3 regions of the Clostridium gasigenes genome follow, and region 3 is predicted to be linked to each of the others. Evidence: a T-box and tRNA genes for the amino acid it is inferred to sense, from the RefSeq annotation. Region 3 holds a T-box; the other regions hold tRNA genes.
The links. The T-box of region 3 lies ahead of metG (methionine--tRNA ligase). A T-box ahead of a tRNA ligase gene usually reads a tRNA of that ligase, here a tRNA-Met.
Positions count from the first base shown of each region.

Region 1: it has a tRNA-Met gene. The T-box ahead of metG (methionine--tRNA ligase) is inferred to sense a tRNA for this amino acid. The anticodon was not compared.
Region 2: it has a tRNA-Met gene. The T-box ahead of metG (methionine--tRNA ligase) is inferred to sense a tRNA for this amino acid. The anticodon was not compared.

Region 1 is NZ_CP071376.1:2,471,288-2,473,564, reverse strand. It holds gene J1C67_RS11520 (ABC transporter ATP-binding protein) at 1-591, opposite strand, end outside; tRNA gene J1C67_RS11515 (tRNA-Met) at 854-929, shown strand; gene sdaAB (L-serine ammonia-lyase, iron-sulfur-dependent subunit beta) at 1,199-1,900, shown strand; gene sdaAA (L-serine ammonia-lyase, iron-sulfur-dependent, subunit alpha) at 1,881-2,277, shown strand, end outside.
Region 2 is NZ_CP071376.1:1,309,179-1,311,455, reverse strand. It holds gene J1C67_RS06455 (DEAD/DEAH box helicase) at 1-354, shown strand, start outside; gene J1C67_RS06450 (hypothetical protein) at 464-766, opposite strand; tRNA gene J1C67_RS06445 (tRNA-Met) at 950-1,025, shown strand; gene J1C67_RS06440 (L,D-transpeptidase family protein) at 1,181-1,876, shown strand; gene J1C67_RS06435 (GGDEF domain-containing protein) at 1,957-2,277, opposite strand, start outside.
Region 3 is NZ_CP071376.1:1,122,299-1,124,575, reverse strand. It holds gene J1C67_RS05550 (FUSC family protein) at 1-338, opposite strand, end outside; gene J1C67_RS05545 (FUSC family protein) at 381-857, opposite strand; T-box leader at 1,092-1,330, shown strand; gene metG (methionine--tRNA ligase) at 1,398-2,277, shown strand, end outside.

The DNA.
Region 1 (2,277 bases), 1.3 Mb from region 3:
AATGTGTGATGAATAGAAAATAGTTTTCCCACTACGCGCAAGTTCTGCTAATATCTCTTTAATTATCATTACACTATTTGCATCTAATCCACTTAATGGTTCATCTAAGAATAAAATATCTGGATTATGAAGCAAACTTGATATTATAGTTACTTTTTGTTTCATTCCCTTTGAATAAGTAGTTATCCTTGAATCATAAGCATCTCCAATTCCTAAAATAGTCATTAATTCTAAAGCTTTTTTATCTACAATTTCATATTCTAATCCGTATAATTGGCCAACAAAAGTTAAATATTCTTTAGCCGTTAAACTATCATAAAGCTCTGCAACTTCTGGAACATATCCAATCCTTTTTTTATATTCTTCATTTCCAGTTGAAATATCTTCTCCAAATATTTTAACTTCCCCAGTGTAACCTTCAATAAGCCCTAATATTATTTTAACTGTTGTACTTTTCCCTGCACCATTTGGTCCAATATAACCTATTATTTTACCTGCCGGTATGTCTAAATTTATTCCCTTTAAAACCTTTTTATCCCCGAAATTCATTTGTAAATCTTTTATTTGAACTGCAAATTCATTATTAGTCATAATTTTCTCCCCCTGTTTCTAATAAATTCATTTTTTATATTAGTTAGTATTATTATATATTATTTGACCATTTTTTTCAGTAGGTTAATCCCTTTTTATGAATTATTTAACTTAAGGTGTTTGAAAAAACTAAGTTCTAAAAGAATTACTATAAATTAATTTACTCTTTACGCCTTAAAAAATAATATTTAAGTTGACTTATTACAATTAGTGTACTATTATAAGTCTTGTGGTTAGGAAAACTAATTACACAACTTAATATCGCGGGGTGGAGCAGTTGGCAGCTCGTTGGGCTCATAACCCAAAGGTCATAGGTTCAAGTCCTATCCCCGCAACCAAATTAAAACACTATAATTTATTGTAGTGTTTTTTATTTTGGTGCATTGAAAGAAAATAGCCTACAATCTGACTAGTTATTATTTAAAAGATTCCTTAGGAACTTTTTTTAATAATAAAATCCTTAATACCTCGATTTCTTGACAACCAAGGTGAAACCGTTTAGTATTTAAGTGAACTTAGTCGAAAAAAGTATCCGATTGTGGAAAATTACTACACTAGCGAAAAAATATAATAAAATATTATATTAATGAAAGGAATGATAGTTACTATGAAAAATTTTGGTGTTTTTGACATTCTAGGCCCTATAATGGTAGGTCCATCCTCCTCCCACACAGCTGGAGCTGCTAGACTTGGTAAAATAGCAAAAACTATTGTTGGAAATGATATAAAAGAGGTTACATTCTTACTTCATGGTTCTTTTGGTAAAACTTATAAAGGCCATGGAACAGATAGAGCCCTTGTTGCAGGAATACTTGGAATGGAGCCAAGCGATGACAGACTTAAAAATTCTATTGAAATTGCTGAAAATAAAGGATTAATTGTAAACTTTGTTGAAGAAGATCTTGGACAAGTCCATCCAAACACAGTTAAATTTTTAATAACAGATATTAAAGATAATACCTTTGAAGTAATGGGTTCATCTATTGGTGGTGGTAATGTAGAGATAATTGAGATAAATGGTAATAGTGTACAAATAACTGGTATATATCCTACTATAATTACTTGTCATAATGATATTCCAGGAACAGTAGCAAAAGTGTCAGAACTTATTTATTCTCATAAAATCAATATTGCTTTTATGAAACTTGTTAGAGGCGAAAAAGGGAAATCTGCAACTATGACTTTTGAAGTAGATACTGTTGTTCCCGATTCTTTAATGGCAGATATAAAAAAAATCAATGGAATAAACAAGGTTATAGTTATTAATCCAGAAACAGGAGGTAAACATAATGATAGCAAAGTCAGCTAGTCAACTTATTGAAATATGCAAAACAGAAAACATAAAATTAAGTGAATATGCAATAAATCGCGAGATTGAAGAAAAAGGTACTTCACGCGCAGAATTATTTTCACATATGAAAGAAACTCTTGATGTAATGAGAAAAGGTGCTACCGATGGACGTGAACGTAAAGTTTATTCATTAAGTGGTCTTATCGGCGGTGACGCTTATAAATTACAACAATATTTAGAAGCTGGTAACTCTCTTTTAGGAGACACTGCTGTCAAAGCTATGGCTATGGCATTATCATCTTCAGAAGTTAATGGAGCCATGGGTAAAATAGTAGCATGTCCAACAGCTGGATCATGTGGAATACTTCCAGCAGTAATATTAGCAGCTGGTGAAA
Region 2 (2,277 bases), 190 kb from region 3:
AACGAAAAATTTGACTCAGTTGATATAATTGCCGCTCTTATAAAGAGCCAATTCAAATCTGATATGGCTAGTGGCTATTCAGATAACGCTTTAGACTCTCCTAAGGGTGAAGATGTTCGTCTGTTCATATCAGTTGGTAGAAGAGATGGCTTAACTCCAAAGGGACTTGTAAGCTTCATTCAAGAAACAGCTAACGTTAAACCAACAGCTGTTGGAGATATAGATATATTAGAAAACTTTGCTTTTGTAAATGTTACTCCTGATATCCAATCTAAAGTTATGGATACATGTATAGGACAAAGATTACACAATAGAAAAGTTAATATAGAAGTTGCTAACAAAAGAAAAAGATAATATCTTTAAATAGTAAAGACGAGAAGTAATTTATTACTTCTCGTCTTTTATTTAGTAATATTTTAAAAATAACTAGTTATTATTAAAATATTTATTTAGATTCCTTATCTTATTTCAACTTTTTTTTAGTGCCTTCATATAAGTACTCTAAATAATCTATTTCTACGCCTTCTTTTTTAAGAAATTGTATTCTCTCTCCAGCTTTTTCAATAGCTTCTTTTGCTTCTTTAAAATCTTTAAGAGATATACATCTAGTTGTATAAAGTATTAAGTAATCTACTCGCTTAGCAATTTGAGCCAAATCTTCTCTATTGTCATTTACTAAATGTAATAAAATAGCATACACCTTTGGTGTAGTTGTAAGCTTGGAATTATGTAATAAATCATTATTTTTACTATTAATCTTTGCCATGGTTTCACCTCTAACCTATATTTATTTATCTACATTATATTCTATTTATTTTTATAGTCTATATTATATATCAAAATTAAAATTTTTAATATATTTTTCCCATTTAATTACCATTGACGATTTTCTATTAATGACATATAATATTAATTGTAGCAGAGATATTAAATATCAAGCTAATAATATCGCGGGGTGGAGCAGTTGGCAGCTCGTTGGGCTCATAACCCAAAGGTCATAGGTTCAAGTCCTATCCCCGCAACCAAATAGTTAAACCAATTACATTATTGTAATTGGTTTTTTCGTATTTAAATTGTTTTTGTATATTTTTCGTTATATTTCCTAATGCTTATATATATAAGGCATATTTGACTTGTTATTTTTTTAATACCTTATAATTAAAATTTAAAGGGTGATTAAATGAAAAGATCCATTCACTTATTACTAATTTTACTATTATTAAGTTTATCGCTTCCTATTTCTAGCGTTAAATCTTATGAGTTATATAATGCTAATAAGGAAAGTTTAAATAATAAATATATTATTTTTATAGACGTTAATCAATTAACTCTATCTCTATTAGATTCAGAAACTAAAGAAGTAAAAAAATCCTATCCTGTTGCAATTGGAAAGAAAGCTACGCCTTCTCCAATTGGTAACTGGAAAATTTCTAGTAAAGCTCTTATGAATGGTCCATTTGGTGGTTACTGGCTTGGTTTAAACGCACCTTGGGACACTTATGGTATTCATGGTACCAGCAATCCTGATTCAATAGGTTCTATGGCTTCTAGCGGGTGTATAAGAATGTTTAATAATAATGCCCAGGAACTTTACTCCTTAGTTGATTATGGTACTCCCGTTATTATATCTAGTGGCCCAAGTTGGCTTTTTTCTAGCTATGTCAGGGATATCAACCGTAATGATAAAGGAGCAGATGTGTATGAAGTTCAAAGACGGCTTCAATCCTTAGGATATTTTAAAGAAAAACCTGATGGTATTTATAACTACTCTCTTGAAATAGCAGTGGAAAATTATAGGAAAGATACGAACTTACCAGGAACATCACTTATAGATAAAAAGTTCTTAAATAGTATTGGTATTTTTAAATTTGAATAAAGTAGTTATATATAATATTTTATTCAAAATATTTTTAAGGCAAAAGAAATAGGAATATCCTATGCAGATACTCCTTTTTTCTATATATTATCATTATAATAAGATTTACTATTTTTGTTACGATACATCGCTTCATCAGAACGGTTTAATAATTCTTCAATATTTTCTCTATTAGGATTATAAATTGCTATTCCATAGCTAAATTTGATTTTATATTCTTTACCACTATTTTTATTGTATTCCTCTAACTTATTAATTAAATCTTTTATAAACTTTTTTATTAAAAATTCATTATCATCTTTTATTAGAATAATAAATTCATCGCTCCTTAGTCTAATAGTCTTAATATGTGTACCAAAGACATCCTTTAATAATGAAGCAAAAATTTTTATAGATTGGTC
Region 3 (2,277 bases):
TTACAGCAATATATAACTACTATTATTCCAAGGGAAATTATTATATAAATTAATAGCTTGGATAGCATAGTAGTAGGAACGGTAGAGCTTATAAGTCTGCAAAATAGCAGGAAAATAACACCTATAAAACCACCAAGTATAGTTCCGCCGCCTCTATGAATACCAGTTTTAACTGAATTAGCTACGGTGTCTTGTAGACATATAACAGCAGTTAAACAAGCAAAGAAAGGGATCTCTGGGAATATAACTAAACATAAGAATACTGAAATTGCAGATTTTATAGTTCTAAGTCCTACTTTAGGAAAGGTAAGTTTTGAAATTTCTTTAGAATTTATCAATAGTAAAGCCTCCTGATGAATAAAATGTACTAATTGTAATATTTAATCTTGTTCTTTTGGGGGTTTGATATATTTATTTACTAGAATTGAAACCGTGATTCCAAATATTGTTTCTATTGTTCTTTTAGATGCGTAAATAAAAGGGTTACTAGTTGCAGGTGCTATCATAATAGCTATTAATACTAAAGATGACATTGCAGAAGCTGCTGGTCTCTTTAGTAGATTACATAAATAAATAGCAATAACAACTCCTATACTTGTAATATATGGAGTGAAGGTTTCCGCCTGTAGCCATCTAGTTAAATAAAGAAATATAAGCCCAAGTAGACCACCTAATAATGTTCCTACTACCCTATTTGTTGCTATTTTTAGTGAATGTTCAACTGTATCCTGCATACACATTATAGATGCTATTGCAGCAAAAAAAGGGTCTTTTGAAAAAAGAATTAAGCATATACATACAGAAATGGCTGTTTTTATATTTCTTAAACCTATTCGCGGTAACTTAAAGTCACTCATAACAAATCACTCCCAATGATATATATCTATTATAACATCTATTATAACATCTATTATAACATATATTATTGGGGATACTAATTACAAAGATAAGAATTAGTATGAAGATAGGAATTGTAATTGTTTAAGGAAGCTGAAAGAAAAGTTAAAATGATAAGGAATAAATAAAAATTGAAAATTATATTAAAAAAATTTGACAGTAATTTTATTATATAATATCATTATATTAAAATAATAAAAGCATTGAAGAGAAGAGTAATGAAGGAGAAAGTCAAAAGAGAGCTAGAAATGGTGAAAGCTAGCGTCGATAAGCTTCATGAAGATGGTCTCCGAGCATATCCTTTGAACTATGAATCAAAGTTAGAAGGATACGGTAACAACCGTTATATTGCATGGTGATAATTCACCTGATAAGATATTTATTGTGAAATAAATATAAAGTAGAGTGGTAACACGTATAATACGTCTCTATATGGGTATAAAAACCTATATAGGGGCTTTTTTTATTAAATATAGTTAAACTAAGGGAGGAAAAAAATAATGTGTAAAAAACCATATTATATAACTACACCTATTTATTATCCATCAACAAAACTTCATATAGGTAATACATATACAACCGTAGCAGCAGATGCTATTTCAAGATTTAAAAGATTGACAGGATATGATGTAATGTTTTTAACAGGAACTGATGAGCATGGTCAAAAAATCCAAAGAATAGCAGAAGAAAAAGGAATTACGCCAATAGAACATACTAACGAAGTAGTTGCTGGAATTAAAGATCTTTGGAGCATGATGAATATTAGCTATGATAAGTTTATAAGAACAACAGATGAGTGTCATATAAAGGCTGTTCAAGATATATTCAAAAAATTACATGACAAGGGAGATATATACAAATCTTCATATGAAGGATTATACTGTACTCCATGTGAATCTTTTTGGACAGAAACTCAATTAGTAAATGGTAACTGCCCTGATTGCAATAGAGCAGTAGAAAAATCAAAAGAAGAAGCTTATTTTTTCAAGATGAGTAACTATGCAGATAGATTAATGGAATATATAGAAGCAAACCCAGAATTTATTCAACCAGAATCAAGAAAAAATGAAATGGTTAATAACTTCTTAAAACCAGGGCTTCAAGATCTTTGCGTTTCAAGAACTAGCTTTGACTGGGGAGTTCCTGTAACATTTGACAAAGGTCATGTTGTTTATGTTTGGATAGATGCACTTTCAAATTATATAACTGCTTTAGGATATGGCAGTGAAAATCAAGAATTCTATGAAAAATATTGGCCCGCGGATGTACATTTAATAGGTAAGGATATCTTAAGATTCCATACTATTTATTGGCCGATAATGTTAATGGCTTTAGAATTACCATTACCAAAGCAAGTATTTGGACATGGATGGTTACTTG